5 linked regions of the Tolumonas auensis DSM 9187 genome follow. The protein of the gene in region 1 binds, or shares a complex with, the protein of each later gene. Links are inferred from orthologs where the notes say so. Each region holds a gene or a part of one and is shown on either strand. Other genes may lie near its edges. The genes, in order: dnaN, holA, holB, dnaX and dinB.

Region 1 (5,876 bases):
TCTGCGATATGAATGCCAGTCTCCTGCTCAAAACGGGATTTCACCTCCGGAGCAAGATAGTACTCCCAGGTATAAACCACCAGTTCTGAAGCCGGACAATATCCCGCCAATGATAGCAACAACATACTGAGCCAATAACGCATCCAGTCTGTCCCTCTTCATACTTACTCACATGCATGGATCCCCATGATGATTGGTGCCAATAGAGGCACCTTTTTAACTATAGACTATTCATTTGTAGTGCTGGTTTTCTCTTTCATATCGGCATAAAAAAACCCCGGACAGGTGACTGCCCGGGGTCTGTTCGCTTTCAACGAATGACGTATAAACTATGACCTAGATGTCGAGATTCGCGACTTTCAATGCATTACTCTCGATGAATGCACGGCGTGGCTCAACATTATCACCCATCAGGGTAGCAAACAGCTGATCGGCTGCCATGCCATCTTCAATGGTGACCTGCAGCATACGACGGGTCATTGGGTCCATGGTGGTTTCCCACAACTGTTCCGGATTCATCTCACCCAGCCCTTTATAGCGCTGGATATACAGACCGCGTTTACCTTCATCCAGTAAGATCTGCAGCGCTTCTTCAAAGCTGGTTACCGGACGGACTTTCTCACCACGCTTCAGGAAACCTGTCGGTTCTATCAGGTTAGTGATCTGCTGACCGATGTTAACAATCTGCTGATATTCCGGTGAGTTCAGGAACTCAAAACCCAGCTGATAGTGTTTTTCGACACCATGCTGACGCAGCAGAATTTGCGGCAGATAAACACCATGCTCTGCGTGACGGTGTACTGACAAGGTATATTGCGAGCCATTGTTACCGTGCTCATCCAGGTTGTGTTGCAACTGCGCAACCCATGCCTTGGCCTGGGCTTCATCTTTCAGTGCCTCTGTGGTCAGCACAGGCAGAATCAGTAACTGTTGCAGCACTGCTTCCGGCAGACGACGCGCCAGACGGGTAATCAGATGCTGCGCCGTACGGTATTCCAGTACCATTTTTTCCAGCTGGGCACCGGAAATAGCCGGTGCAGAATCGTTCACATACAATTCCGCACCATCCAGTGCCAGTGTGGTCTGGTATTCCAGCAACGACTCTTCATCTTTGATGTACTGTTCCTGTTTACCTTTTTTCACTTTATACAACGGTGGCTGCGCAATATAGACATAACCACGCTCAATGATTTCCGGCATCTGACGATAGAAGAAGGTCAACAGCAGCGTACGGATATGCGCACCGTCGACGTCCGCATCGGTCATGATGATGACGTTGTGATAACGCATTTTGTCCGGATTGTATTCATCGCGGCCAATACCACAGCCCAGCGCGGTGATCAGCGTGCCGACTTCCTGTGAGGAAATCATCTTGTCGAAACGGGCTTTTTCCACGTTCAGGATCTTACCTTTCAGTGGCAGAATCGCCTGATACTTGCGGTTACGTCCCTGCTTGGCAGAGCCGCCCGCGGAGTCACCTTCCACGAGGTACAGTTCAGAGAGTGCCGGGTCACGTTCCTGACAATCCGCCAGTTTGCCTGGCAGACCCGCGATATCCAGCGCACCCTTACGACGAGTCATCTCACGTGCTTTACGCGCGGCTTCACGCGCACGCGCGGCATCGATGATCTTGCCGACAATGATCTTGGCTTCACCCGGATTTTCCAGCAGGTATTCGTCCAGCTTCTCACCCATCGCCTGTTCAACCGCCGTCTTCACTTCGGAAGAAACCAGCTTGTCTTTGGTCTGGGAAGAGAATTTAGGATCCGGTACTTTGACAGAAATAACTGCCGTCAGACCTTCCCGCGCATCATCACCGGAGGCAGAGGTTTTGGCTTTTTTGCTGTAACCCTCTTTATCCATGTACGTGTTCAGCGTACGGGTCAGCGCAGAACGGAAGCCCGCCAGGTGAGTACCACCATCACGCTGAGGGATGTTGTTGGTAAAGCAGTAAACGTTCTCCTGATAGGCATCGTTCCACTGCATCGCCACTTCCACAGAAATACCGTCTTCACGCGCCAGATCAAAATAAAATGCTTTCTGATGGATTGGCGTTTTGTTCTGATTCAGATATTCCACGAATGCGCGGATACCACCTTCATAATGGAAGTGATCTTCACGGCCATCACGCTCATCAATCAGACGGATAGAAACGCCGGAGTTCAGGAATGAGAGTTCACGGAAACGACGCGCCAGAATTTCATAACGGAACGTCACGTCAGAGAAAATAGACAGACTTGGCCAGAAACGGATTTCTGTTCCCGTGCCTTCACACGTGCCAATGATCGCCAGCGGGGCATCAGGCTCACCCAGGAAATAGGTCTGCTGATAAATGTTACCGTTACGCTGAATGGTCAGCAGCAGTTTGTCTGACAGCGCGTTAACGACCGAAACACCCACACCGTGCAGACCGCCGGATACTTTGTAGGAGTTATCATCGAATTTACCACCCGCATGCAGGATGGTCATGATGACTTCAGCCGCAGAGCGGCCTTCTTCTTTATGCATGTCGACCGGAATACCACGACCATTGTCGCGCACCGATACCGATCCATCTTCATGAATACGGGCAACGATATCCGTGCAGTGACCTGCCAGTGTTTCGTCGATGGAGTTATCCATCACTTCGAATACCATGTGATGCAGACCTGATCCGTCATCGGTATCCCCGATATACATACCCGGACGTTTACGTACCGCATCCAGCCCTTTCAGTACCTTAATACTCGAGGAGTCGTAAGTATTCTCGCTCATGTTTATTCCCACTGTGTCGACTATTCGGTTATGTTGCCCTGTTTCACGTGAAACAAACGGCAATCAAATTCTTGCATCATTTCCTGTAACGGTTGCTGGTCAATCGCGGTGATAAACACCTGTGACTCACATTGCTGTAACCGTTTGGCCAGGACGTAGCGTTTCTCCGCATCCAGCTCTGAAGCAAAATCATCAATCAGAAACAGGCAAGTCTTCTCGCTGTTCTGCCGCAGATACAATCCCTGCGCCAGACGCAATGCACAAACCAGTAACTTGAGCTGACCACGGGACAGTAAATCCTGCACCGGAACGCCTTCAGCCCGTAGCCGCAAATCAGCACGATGCGGGCCAATGGCCGTGTGACCTAACTGCCGGTCACGTTCAAACCCTTCCTGCAGTAACAGGTGCAATCCCTGTTCCTGCTGCCAGCCAGCATAAAAAGTGGCCTGGAAAGTATATTCGGGCAACAACTCCTGACAGATCTGCTGTACCAGCGGCAGCAAGGCCTGACAATATTGTTGCCGGAAAACACTCAATGCCTCACTGAATTCAGCCAGCTGCTGATCCCAGTAAGCCAGTGGCGCATAGTGGCTGGATTGTCGTAATAAGGCATTACGCTGTTTCAGTAGACGGCGCACCTTGCCCCATAACGGGAAAAATGCCTGTTCCACGTGAAACACACCCCAGTCAATAAATGCCCGTCGTTGCTGTGGCCCACCGGTCAGCAGGTTGTAACCTTCCGGGTGAATCAACTGCAACGGTAACAGACTGGCAAGTTGTGCTAATTTATCTGCACTCTTGCCACCAATTTTAAGCTGCGTATCGCCTTGCCGGTCTTTTTGCAAACCGATGCTGATGCTTTGTTCATCCAGCTCCAGTTGGGCAAACAGCGTAAACGCCTTCTCCCCCTGCATGATCACACGGTTGGTGAGATGAGTTCGGAAAGAACGCCCCAGACTGAGGTAATGGATAGCTTCCAGCACACTGGATTTGCCACTGCCATTCAGTCCTAACAGCAAATTCATCCCGCCAGACGGATATATTTCCGTCTGGCCGAGATTACGAAAATGTTGGATCTGCAGCTTGTGCAGCATGTAGCCTACAGACGCATTGGCATGACGACATACTGCGCGTCGTCATTGCTGGCATCTTCGACCAAGGCGCTGCTGTTTGCGTCCGTCAGGTACCACTTCACCTGCTCACATTTTAACGCATTCAGCACGTCGAGCACATAGGAGACGTTAAATCCGACTTCCAGTTCAGGGCCGTCATACTGCACATCGATCAGTTCTTCAGCTTCTTCCTGTTCCGGATTGTTGGCAGTGATATGCAACAGATTGGTAGTCAGATGTAAACGCACGCCACGGAATTTTTCATTGGAAAGGATTGCCGCCCGTGAGAACGCCTGTTTCAGCAGTTCACGCTCAGCAATAAGAATTTTGTCGCTCTGACGCGGGAACACCCGGCGATAATCCGGGAAACGGCCATCCACCAGTTTTGAAGTAAAAATGAACCCTTCCGCTTCAGCGCGCAGATTATTCAGGCCGATTTGCAGACGAATGGTGCGATCATCGTTTTCCAGCAGACGCGCCAGTTCCAGCACCCCTTTGCGTGGCAGGATCACCTGATGGTCAGATTGCGGCTCATTCAACACTTCACGGCGACAGGTCGCCAGACGGTGACCATCGGTACCCACGGTGCGCAGACCCTGCCCGCTGGTTTCAAACAACATGCCGTTCAGATAGAAACGCACATCCTGGCTCGCCATGGAGAACTGCGTTGCTTCCATCAGACGTTTCAGTTCCTGCTGGCTGATATCAAATTCCAGAACCGAGTTCCACTCTTCGATATTCGGATAATCCGCTGCCGGTAACGTAGACAGCGAATAACGGCTGCGACCGGAACGCAGAATCAGACGCTCACCTTCCAGCACAAAGTCCAGTTGTGCACCATCCGGCAATCCACGACAGATATCCAGCAACTTGCGCGCTGGCGTGGTAATACTGCCAACCGCCACGGCGCCCGCTAATGGCACCAGACCGATCATTTCCACTTCGAGATCCGTTCCGGTCAGTGACAAACGCTGTTCGGTTACATTTAACAGCACGTTGCTTAAAATAGGTAATGTCGGACGACCACCGATAGAACCGGATACCAATTGCAATGGCCGCAGCAGACTGTCGCGGCTAATGGAAAATTGCATGGACTGTTTCTCCCGCGTTTAAGAGGAAAGGGTTCGGATCAGATTCGAGTAATCTTCTTTGATATCGTTACTCTCTTCGCGCAGCTCGGCAATTTTACGGCAGGCATGCAGTACGGTGGTATGGTCACGGCCACCAAATGCATCGCCGATTTCCGGCAAGCTGTGGTTGGTCAGCTCTTTGGCCAGCGCCATCGCCAGCTGCCGTGGACGCGCCACAGAGCGGGAACGCCGCTTGGAGAGCAGATCCGCCACTTTGATTTTGTAATACTCGGCCACCGTTTTCTGGATATTTTCGATGGTGACCAGTTTTTCCTGCAGCGCCAGCATGTCGCGCAGCGCTTCACGCACAAAGTCGATATTGATTGGCTTACCGGTAAACCGCGCATTGGCGATCACACGGTTCAGCGCCCCTTCCAGCTCACGGACGTTGGAACGCAGACGCTTGGCAATGAAAAACGCGACTTCATGCGGCAGATGAATTTTGTTCTCTTCTGCCTTACGCATCAGGATCGCCACCCGTGTTTCCAGCTCCGGTGGTTCAATCGCAATGGTTAAGCCCCAGCCAAAGCGTGATTTCAGGCGGTCTTCCACGCCGTCGATCTCTTTCGGATAACGATCAGAAGTCAGAATGATTTGCTGGTTGCCTTCCAGTAACGCATTGAAAGTATGGAAAAACTCTTCCTGCGAACGCTCTTTCTTGGCAAAGAATTGAATATCATCGATCAGCAGCGCATCCACGCTACGGTAATAGCGCTGAAACTCCTGAATCGCGTTGTTCTGCAGTGCTTTCACCATATCCTGCACGAAACGCTCAGACTGCATATAGATCACCTTGGCATTCGGCTTGCGAGCCCGGATACCATTGCCAACTGCATGCAACAAGTGGGTTTTACCTAAACCGGTACCACCATACAGGAAC
Region 2 (5,987 bases), 3.1 Mb from region 1 along the record:
GTACCTGCGCACGACCAGCGTGACTTTGAATTTGCCCATAAATACGGTCTGGAAATTCGTGCCGTGATCGCGGCTGAAGATGGTTCTGCTCCGGATATCTCTGCCGCTGCTTACACCGAGAAAGGTGTGCTGTTTAATTCCGGTGAATTTGATGGTCTGGACTTCAAACAAGCCTTTGATGCCATCTGTACCAAACTGGAATCGCAGGGTTTAGGTAAACGCACCGTTAACTTCCGTCTGCGTGACTGGGGTGTCTCCCGTCAGCGTTACTGGGGTGCACCAATCCCGATGCTGACGCTGGAAGACGGCACCGTGGTACCAGCACCAGCTGACCAGCTGCCGGTGATTCTGCCGGAAGACGTAGTGATGGACGGCGTGCAGAGCCCGATCAAGGCCGATCCGGAGTGGGCAAAAACGACCTACAACGGTCAGCCTGCGCTGCGCGAAACCGATACCTTCGATACCTTCATGGAATCGTCCTGGTATTTCGCCCGTTACTGCTGCCCGGATTACGAACAAGGCATGCTGGATACCGATCGTGCTAACCACTGGTTGCCGGTAGATCAATATATCGGTGGTATCGAACACGCCTGTATGCACCTGCTGTATGCGCGTTTCTTCCACAAACTGCTGCGTGACTCCGGCATGGTGAAGAGCGATGAACCGTTCACTCGCCTGCTGTGTCAGGGCATGGTGCTGGCTGATGCCTTCTACTACACCGAACACGGTGCCCGCGTCTGGGTCAGCCCGACCGATGTCAAAGTAGAGCGTGACGAAAAAGGCCGTATCATCAAAGCAGTGGATAATGAAGGCCGTGAAGTGATCCACGCCGGCATGACCAAGATGTCGAAATCGAAGAACAACGGTATCGACCCGCAACTGATGGTGGAACGTTACGGTGCCGACACCGTACGTCTGTTCATGATGTTTGCCTCACCAGCCGATATGACGCTGGAATGGCAGGAATCAGGTGTCGATGGTGCACAACGTTTCCTGAAACGTCTGTGGAAAGCGGTGGCCGAACATACTGCGAAAGGTGCCGCACCAGAACTGGACGTGGCGAGCCTGAGCAATGAGCAGAAAACACTGCGCCGTGAACTGCATAAGACCATTGCCAAGTTCAGCGATGACATTGGTCGTCGTCAGACCTTCAACACCGCCATTGCTGCTGTAATGGAGCTGATGAACCGTGTCGCGAAAGCACCACAAGAGTCAGACCAGGATCGCGCACTGGTACAGGAAGTGCTGACCAACGTCGTACTGATGCTCTATCCAATCACCCCGCATGTCTGCTTCCATCTGTGGCAGGCGCTGGGTAATGCGGATATCGATCAGGCCGCCTGGCCGGTAGCCGATGCCGCCGCGATGGTGGAAGACGAAAAACTGGTGGTGGTACAGGTCAATGGTAAAGTGCGCGGTAAGCTGACCGTGGCTGCCGATGCCACCCAGGAACAGGTACAGGCACTGGCGATGCAGGATCACACTGTGGCGAAGTTCACTGCTGATCTGACCGTGCGTAAAGTGATCTATGTCCCGGGCAAACTGCTCAATATCGTGGTTGGCTAATCTATGAAACGACTGGTTTGTGGTGTGATGATACTGGTGAGCCTCGTGCTCACCGGTTGTGGTTTTCATATGCGGGGCAGTATGGATGAAAAATTACTGCCATCGCAGCTGAAAGCGATCCATGTGGAAGGTGATGACCGCAGCGATATCTATCGCCTGGTCACCACACGTCTGCGTCATTCCGGTGTAAAGCTGGTTGACAGCAGCGACGAGGTTCCGGTGCTGAATCTGGGTAATATCAGTGTCAGTAACAGTGCTGCCTCGCTGGATAACCGCAGCCAGGTCGTGGAATATGTGATGCTGTTTAATACCGATTACAGCATCACCCTGCCGCATAAACCACTGCAGAAATTCAGTGCCCGCTTCAGCCGGGTGTTCCTGAACAAATCCTCACAGGCGCTGGCCTCTTCCCGCGAACAGGCACAACTGCGCAATGAGATGGAAGTTCAGACCGCAGATCTGATCCTGATCCAGCTCAGCCGTGTCGTCTTCTGATGCGGGTCTTCAGCGAACAATTAGCTGAACAGTTACAAGCAGGCCTTCGTGCCTGCTATCTTATTTTTGGCGACGAACCATTACAGAAAATGGAAGCGTTGCAGCAAATCCGTCATGTCGCCCGGGAACAGGGTTTTACCGATGTTTACCGCTTCAGCGCCAGCGAAGAACCGCTGCCATGGGATCATATTCATGCCTGCAGTCAAAGTCTGAGTCTGTTTTCCAGCCGGCAAATTATTGAGATCGAGCTGGGTGACAAACTGCCAAAAGAGTGGGCAGAACGGATCAGCGAATTACAGCAGCAACTGCACCCGGATCTGCTGCTGATTATTCTTGGCCCGCGACTGAACAGCAGTCAGAGCAAAAGCGGCTGGTTCACGACACTGGATAAACAAGGGATTTATATCCCGGTCGCCTTGCCGGATGCCCGCTATTTCCCGCGCTGGATGAAACTGCGCAGCCAGCAGAATGGCTTACGTATCGACAATGATGGCATTACCTTTCTGTGTCATGCCTTCGAAGGTAACTTGCTGGCAGCCGCCCAAGAGCTGGAAAAACTCGCGCTGCTGGCACTCCCCCAGCCACTGACCGTGGCGGTATTGCAGCACAACATCACCCGGCACAATGTCTTTGACCCCTTCAAATGGCTGGATACCTTGCTGGAAGGTAAGAGTCAGCGCGCCCTGCGCATGCTGGCACAGCTGCGGGATGAAGGGGTTGAACCCGGTATGCTGACCTGGGCGCTGGCCAAAGATCTGGAGCTGCTCTGGTCATTACGCCTGGCACAGGATGCCCGCCAACCACTCACCTCGTTACTGCAGGCGGCCAAAATATGGCCAAGCCGGCAAACGCTGGTACAGCAGGCCATGCAACGCCTGCCGGCGGACCAGTTACGCGACATGTTACGGATGATGAGCGAACTGGATCGCAGTAACCGCACCTTCGACAGTGCCACAGCCTGGCAATGGCTGCAGACCCTTTCACTGGCATTTCGCGGCAGCACTTCATTACGTTTTACCTTACCGGTACAACTCTGAAAAAGCGAATGCTGATCCCGCACAGCTGCATGCTATAATCGCGCGCTCATTAACCGGAGGAACATCTTCTTGCAAGGTAAACAACTACAAGACTTCGTCGTAGACAAGCTCGACGACATGAAAGCCAGCGATATTATGGTGCTGGACGTACACGGCATTTCGGACATTACCGACTGCATGATCATCTGTACCGGTAACTCTAACCGCCATGTACGCTCAATCGCTGAAAACCTTGCCGAAGAAATTCGTCATGCCGGCATGATGCCGTTTGGTGTGGATAACAACAGTGACGGCGAATGGGTAATGGTCGATTTGGGTGAAGTGATGGTGCATGTCATGCAAAACGATGCACGCCATCTCTATCAGCTGGAAAAACTGTGGAACCGTAATAGCAAGGCTGCCTGATCGATGAAGATCCAGCTTATTGCCGTTGGCACCAAAATGCCTGACTGGGTAACCACCGGCTTTAATGAATACCAGCGACGTTTCCCGAAGGATATGCCGCTGGAGCTGCTCGAAATTCCTGCCGGTAAACGCGGGAAGAACGCGGATATTGCCCGGATACTGGAAAAAGAGGGTGAACAGGCACTGGCCGCAGTAGGTAAATCAAGCCGCATTGTGACACTCGATCTGCCCGGAAAAAACTGGACCACGCCACAGCTGGCACAGCAACTGGAAAGCTGGAAACAGGATGGCCGTGATGTCGCTTTGTTAATCGGTGGCCCGGAAGGTCTGTCGCCGGCCTGTAAAGCCGCAGCGGAACAGAGCTGGTGTTTATCCGCGCTCACCATGCCGCATCCGCTGGTTCGTATTGTGGTCGCAGAAAGCCTCTATCGTGCATGGAGTCTGACCACCAACCATCCTTATCATCGCGAATAACTCATGACCCGGATTGCCTTTAAGAACAAAGCGCAGGAAAGTGCACTGTTTGCACGACGGGTATGGTTTTCTGTATTCGTCATTGCGCTGATGATCTCGATGCTGCTTGGCAACCTCTATTATTTACAGGTAGAGCAGTATCAGAATTATCAGACCCGTTCCAACAGCAACCGGATCAAAGTGATCCCCAGTGCTCCGCCGCGCGGTTTGATCTTCGATCGCAACGGCGTATTACTGGCGGAGAACCAGCCGGAGTTCAGTCTGGAACTGATCCCGGAACAAACGACCAATCTGAAACAGACCGTGCAGGAACTGACCGATCTGCTGGGACTGGATCCTGAGAATATCCCGCGGATCCTGGCTGAAGCGCGGCATAACCGGAAATTTAATCCGGTCACCGTGGCAGAACAGCTTAACGAAGAGCAGGTCGCGATCTTCTCTGTCAATCAGTACCGTTTTCCCGGCAGCAGCATTGAAGCCTACCTGAAACGGCACTATCCGTATGCCGATGTACTGACACATGCCCTGGGTTATGTTGCCCGGATCAATACCAAAGATCTGCAACGGCTGGATAAAGACGGCAAATTGCCCAACTATGCCGCGACCCACGATATCGGTAAGCAAGGTGTCGAAAAATACTATGAAGATCAATTACATGGTCAGGCAGGTTATCAGGAAGTCGAGGTCAATAATAAAGGCCGGGTGTTACGTACGCTGAAATTCCAGCCACCGCAGGCCGGACAGGATCTCTACCTCGGTATTGATATCAAGCTGCAGAAACGCGCTTACGAACTCATGCAGGGCCGCAAGGGCGGTATCGTCATGATGGATCCGCGTGACGGTTCGATACTGGCGTTTGTCTCCGCCCCCAGCTACGACCCGAATATCTTCGTCCGTGGTGTCACGGGCAAAGAGTATGCCGCATTACTGAAAGATCCGGACCGTCCGTTGATCAACCGGATTTCACAGGGCGGCTATGCGCCCGCTTCAACCGTTAAGCCTCTGCTGGCCATTATGGGCCTGAATGAAGGCGCGATTACCCCTTATTATCGCTACTTCGGTGGCGCGACGTTCCAGATCCCGGGGACCGCACGCAAGTTCCGTGACTGGCGCCGTGGCGGACATGGCTGGCTGGACGTATACCGCGCGATTGAAGTCTCTGCGGATACCTATTTCTACGATCTGGCGTACCGCGTGGGGATCGACAAGATCAATGAATACATGACCCGCTTTGGTTTCGGCAATTATTCCGGTCTGGATGTTTTTGAAGAAAGCACCGGCATCATGCCATCCCGGGAATGGAAGCAGAAGCGGCACCGCCAACCCTGGTTCCAGGGTGATACGATTTCCGTGGGCATCGGTCAGGGTTACTGGACCTCAACCCTGATCCAGCTGGCGCGGGCACACAGTATTCTGACACAGCATGGCCGGATCATTACGCCGCATATTGGTATGGCGTTTGGCAATGGCGACAAACAACAGCGGATCATCCCCGCCGAACAGGAACCGATTCAGGTAAAAGATGACAGTTACTGGGGTGTCGCACTGGAAGGGATGTATCTGGTTAATAACGGACCGGAAGGCTCCGGTCGTCATGCCTTTGCCGGTACACCGTATAAAGCAGCCGGTAAATCAGGCACGGCACAGGTCGTGGGGATGAAAGAAAACCAGCGTTATGATGCCAAAAAACTGAAAGCAGAACACCGGGATAACGCATTGTTCGTCAGTTTTGCACCGTATGATAACCCCACCGTGGTTTGTGCCATTATTCTGGAAAATGCCGGTGGTGGTGGCAAAAATGCAGCACCGATTGCCCGCGCCATGATGGACGCTTACCTGCTTGGCAAATATGACGATGGCATCAAAGATGATGAGGCGACGGCACATTGAACGAAGAAAATAATAAATATCAGCTGTGGCAGAAGATCCATGTCGATCTGCCATTGCTGTTTGCCATCATCGCCCTAATTGCCTTCAGTATGGTGGTGCTTTATTCCGCCTCCGGTCAGC
Region 3 (6,046 bases), 2.4 Mb from region 1 along the record:
CCGGTTATCCGTAAGTTTCGCCCTACCCAATGTCGATGCTGATTATCCAACCAAGCCATTAACTTACATCAGCCATTTGCTGGGTTATGAAGGTAAAGGCAGTCTGTTTGGCTATATGAAACGGCAAGGTTGGATTAGCGCATTGTCTGCCGGAGGTGGTATCGGTGGCTCCAATTTCCGGGATTTTCAGGTTAATTTCTCGCTCACGCCCAAAGGGCTGGAGCATGAAACCTCGATCATAGAACATCTGTTCAGCTTTCTGCGCTTGCTCACTGAACAAGGTATGGATGACTGGAGGTATGAAGAAAAAGCGACTTTGCTGAAAACGATGTATCTGGTGCAGGAACACTCCCGCCCTTTAGATAATGTCTCGCATCTGTCGATGAATCTGTTCCATTATGCCCCGGAGGATGTGATCAGAGGCGATTATCTGATGACCGGGCTTGATGCTGCACAAATCCGGGAGATGCTGCGTTTCATGACGCCGGATAATATGCGGATCACGCTGATAGCGCCGGAAACAGAAACAGACAAGATTGCTGCCTGGTATGACACACCTTATCGAGTCGAGCCAATCGAAACAGCCTGGCTGAATATCTGGCGTAACGCCGCATTACCCGACGCCAAACGTTACAGACTGCCGGAACCAAATTCATTTCTTCCGGATCGGTTTACCGTGCGCCCGAATGCAGAACCACAATCGATCCCGCACCGCTTGATCCATCGGGCCGGACTGCGAGTCTGGCATCTGCAGGATGATTCTTTTGCCACACCGAAAGCCAGTTTATTCATCGCCGTAGACAGCGAGCATGCCGTACAGTCCCCCTATCACATTGCGATGACCAGGCTGATGGTTGATCTGCTGCTTGATCATCTGAATGAATTCACTTATCCCGCCGAAATTGCCGGACTGAATTACAATATTTATGCTCATCAGGGTGGTTTTACCATACAGCTCAGTGGCTTCAGCTGCCGTTTGTATCACCTGCTTGAACTATTGCTGAAAAACCGCACCGCAGGACATTATGAACCGGAACGCTTCTATTCGATCCGGGAACAATTATTACGTCACTGGCGTAATCAGAACAAAGGCCGGCCGATAGCCCATTTATTCAGTCAGCTGACAAGTTTGTTACAACCCAATAATCCTCCGGTTGAAGCATTACTTTCCCATTTAGAGAACGTCACACCGTCTGAATTACCCCAATTCATGCGACGTCTGTTTCAGGCGGTACATCTGGAGGTACTGGCGCATGGCGATATTCAGGAAGATGAAGTCCGCCAGATTGCCGGTCTTCTGGAGCGGGAAATTACACCGAATAGCCTGCCCAGCAGAGAGACCCGTCGTCGTTTAGTCGATATTCGTAATGCCGGTACGTTGCTCTATGAATGCCCATGTCCGCATAATGACTCGGCACTGCTGCTGTATTATCAGTCACCGGAGAAAGATGCGAACAGCATTGCCTGCTATACGCTGGCCAACCACATTATGTCTTCACCTTTCTTCCACGATTTACGAACCCAGCAACAGCTTGGCTATGTCGTCGGAACAGGCAATCTACCCCTGAACCGGCATCCGGGACTGGTATTTTATGTTCAGTCTCCGGTCATGGCACCTGATGGTTTGCTGGCTGCAATAGAGTTATTTATTGATGCCTTCCATATGCAATTACTAGAAATGAATGAGCAAACCTGGCAAAGCAACAAACAGGGACTGATCAGTCAACTGACCGAAGCAGATGCCAACTTACGTGCCCGCAGTCAGCGATTATGGGGAAGTATTGGCAGCCGTGATTTCTCTTTCCGCCAGAGAGAACAGGTAGCCATAAAACTCGAACAACTTTCACGGGCGGATTTTATTCGTTTTGTCCGTTCATTAGGTTCATCACAAGCTGACAGAGTCGTGCTCTATAGTCAGGGAGATGCGCATCAGGGAGACACCAGCGGGATTGAAGGTGTCCATATCGATTATTTAGCAGAGTTTCAGCAGACATCCGCACAGTTTCAGTCTATCTGAGCTGTGCTGATGTCATGGTATTCAGCGTTGAGCCTGAGCAAACAGACGGAAGAAATTCTCGCTGGTTTGCTCAGCCAGTGACTCCGTCGAAACGCCACGCAGTTCTGCGACAAATTTAGCCACATCAGCAACATAGGCTGGCTCATTCTGGTGTCCGCGATGCGGCACCGGAGCCAGATATGGTGAGTCAGTTTCAATCAGTAAACGATCAGCCGGGATCTGGCGGGTCACTTCTCTTAGTGCATCCGCATTACGGAATGTCACAATCCCGGAAATAGAAATATACATCCCCAGATCCAGCGCATCTTTCGCCATCGCCCAGTCTTCAGTGAAGCAATGCAATACACCACCGACTTCACCGGCTTGCTCTTCCCGTAAAATGGCCAGAGTATCTGCTTTGGCATCGCGGGTATGCACAATAACTGGTTTTTTCAGCTCACGGGAAACGCGGATGTGTTCACGGAACGCGTGCTGCTGTTCCGCTTTATTTTCAGTGCTGTAGTAGTAATCTAATCCTGTTTCGCCGATCGCAACCACCCGGGGATGTACAGCCAGCTCACGCAGCAACTCACCACTCCATGGTGATTCCAGATCCAGCGGATGCACACCACAGGAAGCAAACACATTAGGATAAGGCAGCACTGACGTTAACATCGCCGGAAAGGCTTCCAGCGTTACCGATACGGATAAGAAATGACTGACACCCCGTTGCCCAGCTTTATGTAATACATCAGCCAGATCATGGTGTTTCTTGTCGTAGTCGAGGCGATCAAGATGACAATGAGAATCCACTAACACTTGTTATTCCTTGGTAAGAAGTTGATTTAGCCAGTCGGCAAAGAGAATAGACGGCACAGCTGATGGCATATCCAGCAAAGATTGCTTCAGTAGCAATAGCTGTTGCAAACTTTCTAATAAACGCTCAGCAGGACGCTGAGCAAGAAATGACAATAAAGCCGGATGATCCGCGAACGGTAATTGCTGCATAACCACACCTTGTTGCAGTTTCAGCGCATCCAGCAATAACCGGCTCAGCCACTCAAATGTGACCGGCATAGCTGAGACCCAGCATTTGGTCAGACTGCTGATAGTCCAGGGTTGCTGCCGGTATGCATCCAGCGCATTAATGACTGCCAGCCGTTGCTGTTCACCACCTTCATTCAGATATTCCAGCGTACGAAGCGGAGCCCCCTGATTCAGGCGCAAGAGCGCGGGTGTGATTTCCCGGCCAGGCAATTGTTGTTGTAACCATGTCAGCGCCTGTTGTTCTTCAGCCTGCAATGTCCAGACCTGACAACGGCTGACAATGGTAGGTAACAACTTCATTGCTGATTCAGCCTGCAATATTAACAAGCTATTACCGGGTGGCTCTTCCAGCGTTTTTAATAACGCATTCTCTGCAGCTTCGGTCATCCGTTCCGCTTGCAGAATAACGGCAACCTTCCCTCGTCCCAATTGCGGACTGTTCATCAATTGAGCTGACAGTTGGCGGATAATATCTACGCCAATGGATTTAGCATCATCGGCGCCATATACATGCCAGTCAGGATGCGTCTGTTTACCGGATAACTGACAGGCATGGCACTTACCGCAAGGTGTATTCTGTTGTGGTTGTTCACACAAAAACAGAGAGGCCCATTGAACGGCTAATGCTGATTTACCTATTCCTGCCGGTCCGACCAGCAAAAATGCATGAGGCAGTCGCTTGCTGGCAAAAACCTGCTGAAACCGGAGCCAGTATGGCATCAGCCATGGATACATAAAGCCTGCTCCAGTGCAGCATTGATGGCTGCTTGTACCTGCTCAGGTGTCTGACTGGCGTCAATGATAGATATCCGGGGGTCTTGTCTGGCTAATTCCAGATAACGCGCCCGGGTGCGCTGAAAGAAAGCCAGAGCCTCCTGTTCAATACGATCTAATTCACCGCGCTGTCTGGCCCGGTGCAGACCAATCGCCGGATCAATATCCAGATATAAAGTCAGATCCGGCGCAAAATCCCCCAGTACAGCCTGCTTGATCTGGCTGATCAGTACCGGATCGATCCCCCTGCCACCGCCCTGATAAGCCTGAGAAGAGAGATCATGCCTGTCTCCCACAACCCAGTACCCGCTTTGCAAGGCTGGTTTAATGCGGTTTTCGACCAACTGAACTCTGGCGGCATACATCAGCAGCAATTCAGCCTGAACAGTCAGCGGTTCATCGTGCACTTCTTTCACTATGCTACGCATTTTTTCTGCCAGCGGCGTACCACCAGGTTCACGGGTTGTCTCTATCCGAGTAATACCATGCTGGCGTAACCAGTCCAGAACATAGCTAACTGCCGTGCTTTTCCCGGCACCTTCCAAACCTTCAATGACAATGAACTTACCGCTCATCTATTGCTCCAGCACATAGCGTCTTACCGCATTATTATGTTCTGCCAAAGAAGTTGAGAACTTATGAGCTCCACCACCCTTAGCCACAAAGTAGAGATAATTAGTTTTATCCGGATGTAATGCTGCTTTGATAGCAGCTTTCCCCGGCATCGCAATCGGTGTAGGAGGCAACCCGTCAATCACATAGGTGTTATATGGATTGTCGTCTTCCAGATCCCGGCGGCGGATATTCCCGTCATAACGATCTTTAACACCATAGATAACGGTCGGATCAGTCTGCAGTTTCATTTTCTTGTTTAAACGATTCACAAAGACAGATGCAATACGAGGGCGTTCATCCACTTTACCTGTCTCTTTCTCAATAATCGAAGCCATGATCAGGGCTTCATAAGGTGAATCATAAGGAACTGATTTATCTCTGTTTTTCCAGTTTTTTTCCAGATAGCCCTTCATCTCATTATGCGCCCGGCGCAAAATATCCCGGCTGGTTGAGCCGACAGTATAAGAATAAGTTTCGGGCAGAAACCAACCTTCTATATTTTCCTGCTCTATATTGAATTCACTGCGCAGGCTGTTGAGATCATCAGGTGTTAATGGTTGCTCCAGATACGGCGATTTACTGAGCGCTAGCAACCAGTCCTCAATACGTTGACCTTCTATCAGCGTGACGGAAAAAACAGCTTCCTTACCGCTGACAAACACCAAAAGCGCATGTTTAACGTTCCAGCCCTTTTCTATTTTATAAGTGCCGGCTTTGATTTGACTGAGTTCAGGATGCAATTTTAACCAGACGACAGACCAGAATGGTGAAACAGGTTCGGCCGCTAATTCCACCAAAACATCTTTCGCTTTAGCACCTTTCGCCACGGTATAAAGCCGAGAATTTCCTTTCAGCAGCACAGAATCAAGTTGCTGCCAGCTCCAGGAACCCCATGCAGTAAACGCACACAATGCAATCGCCATAACGGCTGTTAATATGCGTATTTTCTTAGGCCAACGCAGCCAACGCGTTTTGCAGGCGCTTAGCAAAGCGATGATCTTCATATTTGACATCTTTTATTCCTGTTACCGGTACAATCCCCATCAGTGCATTTGTCATCCAGACTTCATCTGCATCCAGCAGTATATCCAGCTCTGACGATACTGATTCAACAACATATTGCCAATCGGCCAGTTGCTGTATAACAAAGGCGCGCATCACACCACACACCCCGGATTGTTGCAAGTCAGGCGTAAAAAAACGATTATTTTTTCGCCAAAACAAATTGGCCGTAACCGCTTCAACAACATTGCCCTGCCAATCAAGAACAACCGCCTCAGCCATTCCCCTGCTATCCAGTTCATCCTTCAGCAACACTTGCTCAAGCCGGTTTAACGTCTTAAGACCAGCCAGCATTGGCTGCCATCCTAAACGCTGTTCAGCAACACCTAAGCAAATACCTTGCTGCTGCCAGACATTGTAATGAACCGGATAGGGATGTGAAGAAACAATAATGGTAGGTGACTGGCACCCCTGAGGGCTATATCCACGCCCTCCACTCCCCCGGGTAATGATTATTTTACCGCATGCTTCATCATCGCCGGCAGCTAGCTGGCAGCACTGTTCATATAACGAATCCAGATCCGGCAATGGCAACTTAAGCCGCGCACACCC
Region 4 (6,020 bases), 2.4 Mb from region 1 along the record:
GTGCCGTTGCACGGTTAACTTGTTCCCAAGCGCCTTCAGTCGCCGGTTTATCTTCACCTTCGGCAGCTTCTGGTGCTTTCCACAGTTCTACCGGAATGCTGATGTGATCAGAATATTTGCCGATCACGGAACGCAGACGATAATCGTCAAGGAATTCGGTTTCATCTTCTTTCAGATGCAGGATCACATCGGTACCACGGCTGTCTTTGGTGACTTCAGCCACCGTAAAGCTGCCATCACCAACCGATTCCCAACGAACCGCTTTATCATGAGTCTGACCAGCAACACGGCTGATTACAGTGACTTTGTCTGCCACGATAAAGGCAGAATAGAAACCCACACCAAACTGACCAATCAGTTGGGAATCTTTGCTCTGATCACCGCTTAAATTCTGGAAGAAATCTTTGGTGCCGGAACGGGCAATGGTGCCCAGATGCTGGATTGCATCTTCACGGCTCATACCGATACCGTTATCGGAGATAGTCAGGGTGCGCTGTTCTTTATCAATCAACAGACGGACATGCAGCTGACCATCATTTTCATATAAATCAGCATCGGACAACGCTTTGAAGCGCAGCTTATCAGCCGCATCCGCCGCGTTAGAGATCAGTTCACGCAGGAAAACCTCTTTGTTGGAATAGAGGCTGTGCGCCATCAGGTTCAACAGTTGTTTAACTTCAGTCTGAAACCCATGGGTTTCCATATGAACAGTTTCTGTCATCTTGCTTTCCTTGATTTACGGGGAATTTCTGGTACAGAAAACAAGATGGGGATGAATGGCTGATTTTCAAGTCAGGAAAATGCCCTGACGTAGTATATTGAAAGAAAAGGTTACTCCAGCGGACGACGACCGCTTAATGAATGCGACAATGTAGTTCCATCCACCAGTTCAAGCTCCCCGCCAACCGGGACACCATGCGCAATACGGGTGATATTGATCTGATACCGTTTCGCCATGCTGGCAATATAAAATGCCGTCGCATCACCCTCAATGGTTGGATTGGTCGCCAGAATCACCTCCTTCCACTGGCCGCCTTGCAGCACATTATCCAGTTGATCCAGCCCCAGCTCTTTCGGACCAATGCCATCCAGCGGAGATAAGTGCCCCATCAGTACGAAATAACGACCGGAATAAAGATGCGTTTGTTCAATCGCCGCCACATCAGCCGGTGTCTCGACGATACAGAGCTGGCCACTCTCCGCCCGTTTCGGATTCGCACAGATATCACATAACGAGTTTTCAGTGAAAGTACGGCAATGCTGACAATGGCCAATTTCCGTCAGAGCCCGCTGCAGGGTTTGCCCTAACTGCATACCACGTTTACGTTCGCGCTCCAGCAACTGAAATGCCATCCGTTGTGCCGATTTGGGTCCGACACCAGGCAATACTTGTAATTCACGGATCAGAGCATCCAGTAGTGGGCTGAACTTCATGCGTTATACATCCACAGAGTAAGAAACGAAAACAGGCCGTAGCTTATCACTACGACCTGTCAGATACGAATGATCGCCGGAACGGGATCAGAATGGCATTTTGAAACCAGGCGGCAATTGCATACCACCGGTAATTTCAGCCATTTTAGCTTTATTCTGTTCTTCAGCCCGACGCACGGCATCATTAAAAGCAGCAGCAATCAGATCTTCCAGCATTTCCTGATCATCATCCTGCAACAGACTTGGGTCGATAGTGACACGGCGGACATTGTGGCTGCCAGTAATAGTGATCTTGACCATACCGGCACCTGATTCACCAGTGACTTCCATCTTTGCCACTTCTTCCTGCATTTTCTGCATGCGCTCTTGCATCATCTGCGCCTGCTTCATCAAATTGCCCATTCCACCTTTACCGAACATGTTTCCTCACTCAATTTCTATTTGGTTGTGGTTTCAGTCCGCTTCAGTCGCCGGAAGCGGTGGTATCTGTTTTCAATGGCTGAATACTACCATCATCCAGCGTAGCGCCAAACCGTTGCTGTAAAAACTGAACATTCGGATCAGACAGCAATAACAGTTCCGCTTCCTGCTGCAGCCGGATCCGCTCCTGCTGCTCAATTTCTGCCGGACAAGGCAGCGCCAGTTGCACTACCGGCTCAACCTGCAAATTTATGGCCGTTGGCAATATGGTTGATATTGCCTCTGCCAGTTCCTGTACCATCCGAGGCTGAGCCAGATGACGAGCTTCATTTCGGATCTGTAAGTGCCAGCTGTCAGCTTGCTGATCAGTAACTACCGCCTGCATAGCCAGTTGTCGCACCCGGCCGGCAACAGGTAATTTAGCGACTGTTTGTGCCCATTGATCACTGCTTCGCAGTAGTAATTCATTACTCCGCCACACCGAGTCATCGTCTTCATCCGTTTCAGGCAAACGGCTGACCGGTGCCGGATTAGATTGCATCACCGGCGGTGCGGAAGGCGTGAACCGATCAGACTGGCGCTGCTTAAACGACGGCGCAGCATTGTCCTGCTCACTATCCACCGGGGAAATAAATGCTTCCTGATCCTGATACGCGGTCAGCGGTGGTAATTCCCACGGCGGTAAATCATCACTTAATGCCCGATTTCCGGCTACCTGTGGCTGTACATCCTGAGGGGCTACCGTTCTGGCTGGTGCCGCGGTTGCAGGTAACGGAGCGATCTCACCCCGGTTTGCCGGGATACGCGCAGGCATTACCGCAGGCGTGACATGACTTTCGGTCTGATTTTCAGCTTGCTGACGGCGACTGCGTAACTGATTTCTTAAACGAATAATATCCTGCACCCCTGAATTATTCACTTCAGGTCCGGATGCAGCCGGTGTCGCCGGTGCAACCGCAGGAATAACGGCAACTGGTGCCGGAGCCTCAGTCACCGGCGGACTAACAGGCAATGGCCGGGGTTGCATTTCCTGCTCAGCCTGAGCCATCAATTCAGCTTGTTCCTGCATGAGTTTGGCTTGCATCGCCAGATCCTCAACAGCAGCACTTGCTGTCACAGGAGGAGCAACCGGAACAGCGGCAGGAATAACGTCAGGTCTGGCCGGTGTTGCCACAAACGAAGCTGCCGGCGCTGTATTCCGGTGAATCAATTGCGGCTGTTCAGTTATTGCCGGACGGCCCGCCCGTGGGGCAAACGCCAGCATCCGCAGCAAGGTCATTTCCAGTGCACTACGCCCGTCAGGAGCCAACGGTAATTCTTTACGGCCATTCAGTGTGATCTGATAGTAAAGCTGGAGTTCTTCCGGCGGGATCTGTTCCGCCAGCAGCTGTAACTCTTCCGTATCATCAGCACCCGGTTCAGTCTGTTGCCCCAACAACTGCCACATGGCAGTCCGGTGCAACAGACTCGCTAATTCAACATGCAGCTGATCATAATCAGGAGCCAGCTCAGCCAGAGAACCAATCTGCTGCATCAGAGCAGCACCATCACGGGCCGCCAATAACGATAAAATCTGATAAAGCTGCCGGTGATCCAGTGTACCCAGCATCTGCTGTACAGTTTCAGCCTGCAGCAGACCATTGCCGTAAGCAATCGCCTGATCACTTAAGCTCAGCGCATCCCGCATACTGCCCTGCGCTGCCTTGGCCAGCAGACTTAACGCCGCAGGTTCATAAGTTAGTTGTTCTGCCTGCAACACACGCTGCAATTGTTCAACAATCTGCTCACGAGTCAGTGCTTTCAGATGGAATTGCAGGCAGCGGGAAAGAATTGTCACCGGTAATTTCTGCGGATCCGTGGTAGCCAGCAGGAATTTCACATGCTCCGGCGGTTCTTCCAGTGTCTTCAACAGTGCATTGAAGCTATGCCGTGACAGCATATGCACTTCGTCGATCAGATAGATCTTGAAGCGGCCCCGGGCCGGTTTATATTGCACGTTATCCAGTAAATCACGGGTATCTTCCACTTTTGTACGGGAAGCGGCATCAATCTCTAACAGATCGACAAAGTTACCTTGATCAATTTCCCGGCAAGCACTGCATTGTCCGCATGGCCGGGAGGTAATACCAGTTTCGCAATTCAGACATTTCGCCAGAATACGCGCAATCGTGGTTTTCCCCACCCCGCGCGTACCACTGAACAGATAAGCATGATGCAGTCGGCCCTGATCCAATGCATTGGATAATGCCTGTAAGACATGTTGCTGCCCCATAACCTCATGAAAGTTACGCGGGCGCCATTTACGTGCAAGAACCTGATATGCCATATCTGCCTGTTAACGGATCAATGTCCGGGAAAATCAACCAGTTTAAGAACGTTCACACCCATTGCCGTCAGACGCTCTTCACCACCCAGATCAGGCAGGGAAATAACGAATGCCGCATGTTCCACAATACCACCCGCCTCACGGATCATCTTGATTGTGGCTTCAACAGTACCACCGGTTGCCAGCAGATCATCCACGACCAGAACTTTCTCGCCGGGCTTAATTGCATCACAGTGCATCTGCAGACAATCTTCACCATATTCCAGCTGATAGCTTTGCTCCAGCACAGAACGGGGTAATTTGCCCGGTTTACGCACCGGAATAAAACCAAGCTGTAATGCATAAGCTAACGGCGCACCAAAAATAAAACCGCGAGCCTCCGTCCCCACCACTTTATCAAACGACATCGACTGATAATGTTCTTTCAGCAGTTCGATTGTCTGATGAAATCCCTGCGGATGTTCCACCAGACTGGTGACATCACGAAAGATGATCCCTGGTTTTGGATAATCAGGAATGGTGGCAATACAGGATTGGATGAAATCTAGCGTGTTACGGTTCATGGTAGTGAGTTTCAGAAGATAAAATCAAAACGTGTAGGTTAGCAGCCTGCAGGCTGAATGCAATCATTGCGCTTAATGAGGTACAACAAACGCACAAAAATAAAGCCGCCCGAAGGCGGCTTCATAACAATCAGCTAATTTCAGGCGAAATTAGAAGGTATATTGCAGACCAACAATGTAGTTGTCGTCCTGGCCAGAAACCTGATTGATTTTATATTCAGCGAATGCTTTTGCTTTGGCTGTGATGTCATACTGAGTTGCCAGCACATAATATTCGCCCCATGAACCAGATGCATCACCATTGGTGCCAGCATTGTGCGGATCAACCAAGCCATAGTTCACCAGTACTGTCCACTCAGGCAGCATTTTATAAGAAGCAACTACACTCCAGACTGTGTCTTTGTCTGTATCCTGAGTGTCGGTATCATATTTAGCCTGACCATAGGTTGATGCTAAATAGAATGCATCATAGGTATAACCCAGACCAGCAGCATACTGTGAATTGGTATAATCCAAACCGTCTGTAGTTTTACCTTCTTCTGCCTGGTACGCCAGAACAGGTTTCAGGCTAGATACTTCATTGATTGGGAAGGTGTAACCAGCGCTTACGCCATAACGAGTCTGAGTTTTGGCATCATCACCGCTCAGATCTGAATTAGTTTTTTCTTCATCGCTGAATGCAACCGCTGAACGCAGATCCCAGCCATCAGCAGCATAAGTTACCGCTACGCCGTCATCCCAAATATCGCCAGTAGACTGATCTTCTACACCACCAGAGTAGTTCTCATAAGTATCCGTGGTATCAGTCAGTTGAGCATAAGGGCTCGCAATTGCGCCAACCATAGACTGAATACCGTTACCGAAATCAGCACCAATCCAGGAATAACGCGCATCAAAAGTGCCATCGTTATCACCATCGCTGGTGTCATTGCCCTGAGAGGCAACCTGCCATTCCAGTTTACCAATCAGAGCCACATCATTGTAGCCGGTAGCCCATTTACCTTTGGTACCGATACGAACACGGCTGTCACCACCAAAGTTTTCAGCTTCACCTGCTTTAGCATTACCTTCAGTGACTGTTTTATCTGTATCTTTGTAGTTATCTTTCTGACCAGCCATGTAGCGCAACTGACCGTAGAAATCGAGTTGTTGACCATCTTTATCATATACAACAGCCGCATTGGCAGATGCAGCAAACAGAGAGGAAGTTACTACTGCCAGAATTGTTTTTTCATAATTTAATGCCTACTGTAATTAAACACCGAGTCTTTTTTTAT
Region 5 (5,826 bases), 880 kb from region 1 along the record:
TGCCGACTACCATGGCATCCACACCCAGCTGATTCAGTAAGGCCGCATTCGCCTGCCCTTTGAAGCAGGAAAAATAGAGTGTGCCCTGAAAGCTGTCACCGGCATCCAGTAACAGAAATGGCATTTGTTCGATGATTGCCCGCTGCCGGGCATGTTTGATAAAACCGGCTAAACGCGGAAAACCACCACAATGCAGACGAATATCCGTATGACCGTCAGGTAATGCCAGCCGCAGCGGTAGTGTGGTTTCATCAAAATGAGAGTGAGTATCGTTGATATGCGCCAGATAGAAGCGCCCTAATAATGCAGACATGCAGGCTCCGTAACGACACTGAATGTTACAGGGTGTCTGGTTATACACCCTCTTCATCCTGTCGGGCAATGACAAACTCTTATCCTGTTTCACGCTGCCCGTTAAAGATGACAATATAATGACTGATGAATGACAAGCTGATATCCGTCGACATCAGGCTTTGTACGCAGCATTTTCCTCTTTGGATCGCTGATGCGACTTCTGCCATGTCGGCTTTCATGGCATCATCTGCAACGTTTTCAGTAAAGAACAAGGTCACACCCATGGCGCTGTTTTCATATATTTTTATTACGGTCTGGTTCTGCTTCTGGGTAGGGCTGATGTATAACCAGCCGCACCGTTCGCAAAAACAAAAGATCATCTGGATTGCGGGTTGGTCATTGGCGGCACTGGCAATCAACCAGCTGATTAACCGGGGCATTATTCATTTGTTACCTGAAACTGCAGACCCGATGCAGCATGCCTATTATGTAATGTATCTGTTTAGTGCCAGCTCACTGGTCACAGGGGTGATCCTGTTTATCGGCTTGCAGCTGTTCCGTCGTCCCGTCTGATTTTTTAATTCTGAATTAAATCTGCGCTGCAACCTTTTGCCGCGTCTTTTGTTGCTATAGCAGGAGAAATGCTTCATGAGTGAATTACTGCGACTCTCACCTTCGCATTTGTGGTTCTTTTTCGATAAGTTCTGTCAGATCCCGCGTCCATCAAAACATGAAGCTGCGCTGAGTCAATGGATTCAGAATTGGGCAACGGCGCAAGGTATCATGATTAAGGTTGATCCAGTTGGTAACCTGATCCTGAAAAAACCGGCAACCCCCGGATTTGAAAACCGTAAAGGAGTGATCCTGCAGGCGCATATCGATATGGTGCCGCAGGCCAATGCCGATACCAAACATGATTTCACCCGCGATCCGATTCAGGCATACGTCGACGGCGAATGGGTACGCGCACGCGGTACGACACTGGGTGCTGATAACGGTATCGGCGCGGCCGCTTGTCTGGCTGCTCTTGCTGATAACACGGTACAGCATGGTCCGCTGGAAGTTCTGCTGACCGTTGATGAAGAAGCCGGTATGGGTGGCGCTTTCGGTTTACAGGCCGGCTGGCTGGATGGTGAAATTCTGCTGAATACCGATTCCGAACAGGATGCCGAAGCCTATATGGGCTGTGCCGGTGGTGTGGATGCCAATATTCGATTCCATTTCACGCATGAAACGACACCGGCCAATCTGCAGGCCTTCCGTTTACAGGTCAGAGGGCTGCGTGGCGGTCATTCCGGTGTCAATATTCATCAGGATCGCGGTAATGCCAACAAGCTGCTGAGCCGTTTATTGCTGGATCTGCAGACAGAAAATATCCGTCTGGCAAGTATTGCCGGTGGCACACTGCGTAACGCCATCCCGCGTGAAGCGGAAGCCGTGATTCTGGTCGAACCGGCCCGTCTTCACGCTGTTCAGCAGTTAGTGGCTGAACGAGCTGCCGTATTACAAGCTGAACTGAAAGAGGTGGATAGCAACCTGCAGATCGAAATTCTGCCGACGGAATTGCCTCAGGCGTGCTTCAGTCAGCCAGATCAGCAACGTCTGCTGCAGATGTTGCTGGCCTGCCCGAATGGCGTGATCCGCATGAGCCATGCCATTGAAGGTGTGGTGGAAACGTCAACCAACCTTGGTGTGATCCAGACTACGGAAGAGGGTGTTTATATCCAGTGCCTGATCCGTTCACTGAATGACGAAGGTCGTCATTATGTGCAGCAGATGACCGCTTCGTTATGTACGCTGGCGGGAGCAGATTGTCAGTTCGATGGCGCTTACCCGGGCTGGGCACCGGATCCAACGTCTCCGGCCCTGGCTTTGTTGCGTCAGAAACATGAAGAATTGTTTGGCGAATTACCGAAACTGATGGTGATCCATGCCGGGCTGGAGTGCGGTCTGTTCAAGGCACAATATCCACACTGGGACATGGTCTCCTTTGGCCCGACCATTCAGGGCGCACATTCGCCGGATGAGCGGGTACACATTCCTGCGGTAGCGCGTTTCTGGCAATTGCTGGTCGCGATGCTGGCGGCGATCCCGGAAAAGCAATCCTGAACGAGCAGCTAGTTACCCGGTAATATTTACTGTAAATCTAACGGAAGCTGCAATACATTCGCAGCTTCCGGCAGACCAATACTGATCCCCACCAGCCGCACAGGCTTACCACCACCACGTAACCAGGCCTCATGCAGCAGTTCATCATATAGCTGTGGAGAAAAACGGTTTACCGAGCGTTCGACTGTCGTCTGATGGAAATCAGAGAATTTGATTTTCACCCCCTGCCGGGCAATCTGGCCCTGCCATTCCCGGCGTTGCAGCCGTTTTGACAGCTCAGCCAGCAGTTCAGGCAACATCGCATGCCCCTGCTCTTCCTGCACAATATCGATTGGAAACGTAGTTTCGACACCCACGGATTTACGTTCCCGTGAAGTCTGTAACGGTCGCTCATCAATACCATAAGCCCGTTCCAGCAACATCAGCCCGGTTTTACCCAACAGATATAATAATTGCCGGCGTGGGAATTGCTGTACGTCTGCGCAGGTATGTAACCCCAGCTGTACCAGCCGCTCCGCGGTTTTACCACCAATACCGGGAATTTTTGATAACGCCAGTTGCCGGACAAACGGCGGCACACCTGCCGGTGACAAGACAAACAGACCGTCCGGTTTATTCTGTTCAGAAGCAATTTTGGCGAGAAATTTATTCGGCGCCACACCCGCCGAGGCCGTCAGTTGCAGTTCCTGACGAATGTCGGCACGGATTGCTTCTGCAATACGGGTTGCACTCCCCTGAAACAGGGTACTGTCGGAAACATCCAGATAGGCTTCATCAATAGAAACCTGTTCGATGATTTGACTATAGCGGGCGAAGATCCGCATCACCTGACGTGAAACTTCACTATATAACGCCATCCGCCCGGGCAGCAGCACCAGGCGCGGACACAGCCGCAGGGCATATGCCGTCGCCATGGCAGAACGAACACCATAACGACGGGCAACATAATTACAGGTAGCGATTACGCCGCGGCGTTCTGCTGAGCCGCCAATAGCCAGCGGCAGAGACACCAGCGCCGGATTGTCACGCATCTCCACAGCCGCAAAAAAGCAGTCCATGTCGACATGGATAATTTTTCTCATATAAATACTGTACAAATACACAGTATTTATAAGTTTATCCCGCCTTCAGATTTCCTGCAAGTCAGGAAATTATGCGACTTCGTGACCTTTTGACGCTTCCCAGATCTGGAACCACTGTTCACGCGTCAGGGAGAGTTCTTTGGCTGCTACCGCAGCACGGACCCGTGCGATATTACCGGAACCAATGATTGGCAATGGCTGAGATGGCAGTTTTAACAACCAGGCATAAATCACCTGATCAAGACCTGCCCCACCCAGCTCTTCGCTGATGTTACTTAAGACGGTGCGCAGACGATTTGCCTGTTCTGTCTGAGCGGTAAAAACAGAGCCGCCACCCAGTGCAGACCAGATCATCGGACGGATACGTTTCATCTGCATTTGATCTAACGTGCCATCATCCAGGGCAAACATATTGACCGGATTCACTTCAACCTGATTCGTTACCAGTGAAAAACCCAGACGGGATTGCAGCAGATCAAACTGATAAGGCGTGAAATTAGACACCCCGAAATGACGCACTTTGCCACTCGCTTTCAGCTGAACAAACGTTTCTGCCACTTCATCCGCATTCATCAGCGGATCAGGACGATGGATCAGCAGCAGATCAAGATAATCCGTGTTCAGATTTTTTAATGACGTTTCAACCGATGCAAAGATATGTGCGGCAGAGGTGTCATAGTGTTTAACGGTACGTTGCGGATATTTAGCGGATAACAGCTTGATATCGCATTTAGTCACGATTTCCAGCTGCTGACGCAGAGAGGGTTCCAGTGCCAGTGCTTCACCAAACAGCTGTTCACAGCTGTAATTGCCATAAATATCTGCATGGTCAACGGAGGTGATACCGAGTTCGAGGTGTTGTTTCAGAAAATCTAACCGCTGCGCAGCTGACATATTCCATTCAGCTAATCGCCAGTATCCCTGAATAAACTCTGATAACTGAAAACCACCGGGTGCCGCGTCTACACGTGAAATCATGATTGTTACCCATAACATAAAATATCAGGGTAACAATCCTAGGGAGATAACCACCTGACAACAGCAAAATTCATCTGTCAGGCGATAAAATTTTGACCAGCACCACAAGGCTAATAAAAATCAGGAACCTGATCTTATCAGGTAGGGTTCAAAAGCAGCCGAATATTCCGCTTTAAAGCCTTTGTCCGTTTTACTCACCAGATAGACCGCCAGATTGTGCTCTCTGGCAAAATCCAGCGCTTTTTCAGGCCCCATCACCATCAGAGCGGTATCCAGCCCGTCAGCTTCAAGCGCAGTGGAAGTGATCACGGTTACTGACACCAGCTTATGCGTGATCGGTTTACCGGTTACCGGATCGATAATATGCGAATAACGCTTTCCATCCAGTTCGAAATAATTACGGTAACTACCGGAAGTGCTGACCGCACGGCCATCCGGCACAATAACCGCCTGAATATCTTCAAGCTCATCGGTTGGCTTCTGGATCGCCAGTTTCCAGGGTTCACCTTTGGCATTGACGCCCCGGCTGCGTGAAGCGCCCGCTATTTCGACCAGATAATGATGTACACCATTCGCTTCAAGAAATTCCGCCACTTTATCGGCACCAAGGCCCTCGCCTACCGTGGAAAGATCGACATACAGATCAGGAACATCTTTACGTAAAGTGGCATGCTCCGCACTGACTTCAACATGCAGGCGTTCAATACCAACCCGGGCGCGTGCAGCCACAATCTGTTCATCTGACGGCGTTTTGATCGGGCGCTTATCCGGCCCGAACCCCCACAGATTCACCAGCGGTCCGACCGTTACATCCAGTACACCCTGCGTCCGTTGTCCGACCCGCACGGCACTGATGACAATGTCGGCCATATCCTGTGAGACAGGAAACGGTTGCGTGGATTGCTGCTGATTAAACTTCGATAATGCAGAATCAGGATCATAGGTGGAAATTTCATCGTTGTAATGTTTGAGCAGACTATCCACCTGCGTTTGCAGTGCCTGCTGCCCGCCGGGAAAATCACCGACGACTTTGACATCATAAAACGTGCCCATCGTGCGGCCATGAATTTCCAGCATTGGCCGTTCAGCTGTCTGCTTTTCACAACCCAGCAAAGCCGTCAGCATCAATACAACAATTCCGAATTTATTCCACGACATACTACCTCTCCTGCCGTCAGTTAATAATTAATGCCCGGCACATTTAGTTGAATCAGGCAACTGCTCACCACGCGCCAGCCACTCAGCCGGCGTATAGGTATGCAGCGCCAGCGCATGAACACTGTTCTGCAAAGCCTCTGCCAACAACAAATTTACCCGGCGATGCCGCGCGACCAGACGTTCCCCCTCAAAAACCGGGCTCACG

The links.
Region 2: the proteins of dnaN (region 1) and holA are in contact, whole or in part, in a cryo-EM structure (PDB 8GIZ), measured with the Escherichia coli proteins. The link is inferred for Tolumonas auensis DSM 9187 from one-to-one orthologs.
Region 3: the proteins of dnaN (region 1) and holB are in contact, whole or in part, in a cryo-EM structure (PDB 8GIZ), measured with the Escherichia coli proteins. The link is inferred for Tolumonas auensis DSM 9187 from one-to-one orthologs.
Region 4: the proteins of dnaN (region 1) and dnaX are in contact, whole or in part, in a cryo-EM structure (PDB 8GIZ), measured with the Escherichia coli proteins. The link is inferred for Tolumonas auensis DSM 9187 from one-to-one orthologs.
Region 5: the proteins of dnaN (region 1) and dinB are in contact, whole or in part, in a solved structure (PDB 1OK7), measured with the Escherichia coli proteins. The link is inferred for Tolumonas auensis DSM 9187 from one-to-one orthologs.

What each region holds. Positions count from the first base shown.
Region 1 is NC_012691.1:497-6,372, reverse strand. Bases 2,906-5,735 are described here. They hold dnaN (DNA polymerase III subunit beta), read right to left. Parts: upstream 4,958-5,735; coding sequence 3,854-4,957; downstream 2,906-3,853. Other genes in these bases: dnaA (chromosomal replication initiator protein DnaA), read right to left, coding at 4,976-5,735; recF (DNA replication/repair protein RecF), read right to left, coding at 2,906-3,848. Also shown: TOLA_RS00025 (polyamine ABC transporter substrate-binding protein), read right to left, coding at 1-143; gyrB (DNA topoisomerase (ATP-hydrolyzing) subunit B), read right to left, coding at 337-2,754; more of recF, read right to left, coding at 2,775-2,905; more of dnaA, read right to left, coding at 5,736-5,876. UniProt on the Escherichia coli protein: Confers DNA tethering and processivity to DNA polymerases and other proteins. Acts as a clamp, forming a ring around DNA (a reaction catalyzed by the clamp-loading complex) which diffuses in an ATP-independent manner freely and bidirectionally along dsDNA.
Region 2 is NC_012691.1:3,102,916-3,108,902, forward strand. Bases 1,139-4,079 are described here. They hold holA (DNA polymerase III subunit delta), read left to right. Parts: upstream 1,139-2,060; coding sequence 2,061-3,098; downstream 3,099-4,079. Other genes in these bases: leuS (leucine--tRNA ligase), read left to right, coding at 1,139-1,566; TOLA_RS14475 (LPS-assembly lipoprotein LptE), read left to right, coding at 1,570-2,061; rsfS (ribosome silencing factor), read left to right, coding at 3,168-3,503; rlmH (23S rRNA (pseudouridine(1915)-N(3))-methyltransferase RlmH), read left to right, coding at 3,507-3,977; mrdA (penicillin-binding protein 2), read left to right, coding at 3,981-4,079. Outside these bases: more of leuS, read left to right, coding at 1-1,138; more of mrdA, read left to right, coding at 4,080-5,867; rod shape-determining protein RodA, read left to right, coding at 5,864-5,987. UniProt on the Escherichia coli protein: Part of the beta sliding clamp loading complex, which hydrolyzes ATP to load the beta clamp onto primed DNA to form the DNA replication pre-initiation complex.
Region 3 is NC_012691.1:2,393,106-2,399,151, forward strand. Bases 1,799-4,798 are described here. They hold holB (DNA polymerase III subunit delta'), read right to left. Parts: upstream 3,779-4,798; coding sequence 2,819-3,778; downstream 1,799-2,818. Other genes in these bases: TOLA_RS11090 (insulinase family protein), read left to right, coding at 1,799-2,017; TOLA_RS11095 (TatD family hydrolase), read right to left, coding at 2,039-2,815; tmk (dTMP kinase), read right to left, coding at 3,763-4,392; mltG (endolytic transglycosylase MltG), read right to left, coding at 4,393-4,798. Outside these bases: more of TOLA_RS11090, read left to right, coding at 1-1,798; more of mltG, read right to left, coding at 4,799-5,436; pabC (aminodeoxychorismate lyase), read right to left, coding at 5,381-6,046. UniProt on the Escherichia coli protein: Part of the beta sliding clamp loading complex, which hydrolyzes ATP to load the beta clamp onto primed DNA to form the DNA replication pre-initiation complex.
Region 4 is NC_012691.1:2,423,565-2,429,584, forward strand. The notes cover bases 1,540-4,513. They hold dnaX (DNA polymerase III subunit gamma/tau), read right to left. Parts: upstream 4,181-4,513; coding sequence 1,898-4,180; downstream 1,540-1,897. Other genes in these bases: TOLA_RS11250 (YbaB/EbfC family nucleoid-associated protein), read right to left, coding at 1,540-1,854; apt (adenine phosphoribosyltransferase), read right to left, coding at 4,198-4,513. Also shown: molecular chaperone HtpG, read right to left, coding at 1-721; recombination mediator RecR, read right to left, coding at 832-1,434; more of TOLA_RS11250, read right to left, coding at 1,522-1,539; more of apt, read right to left, coding at 4,514-4,743; TOLA_RS11265 (porin), read right to left, coding at 4,894-5,862. UniProt on the Escherichia coli protein: Part of the beta sliding clamp loading complex, which hydrolyzes ATP to load the beta clamp onto primed DNA to form the DNA replication pre-initiation complex.
Region 5 is NC_012691.1:874,619-880,444, reverse strand. What follows is about bases 1,458-4,237. They hold dinB (DNA polymerase IV), read right to left. Parts: upstream 3,486-4,237; coding sequence 2,430-3,485; downstream 1,458-2,429. Other genes in these bases: TOLA_RS04110 (aldo/keto reductase), read right to left, coding at 3,555-4,237; TOLA_RS04120 (aminoacyl-histidine dipeptidase), read left to right, coding at 1,458-2,403. In the rest of the region: TOLA_RS04135 (bifunctional metallophosphatase/5'-nucleotidase), read right to left, coding at 1-313; TOLA_RS04130 (hypothetical protein), read right to left, coding at 393-578; TOLA_RS04125 (hypothetical protein), read left to right, coding at 577-867; more of TOLA_RS04120, read left to right, coding at 943-1,457; more of TOLA_RS04110, read right to left, coding at 4,238-4,466; TOLA_RS04105 (FAD:protein FMN transferase ApbE), read right to left, coding at 4,584-5,621; TOLA_RS04100 (BolA family protein), read right to left, coding at 5,649-5,826. UniProt on the Escherichia coli protein: Poorly processive, error-prone DNA polymerase involved in translesion repair and untargeted mutagenesis. Copies undamaged DNA at stalled replication forks, which arise in vivo from mismatched or misaligned primer ends.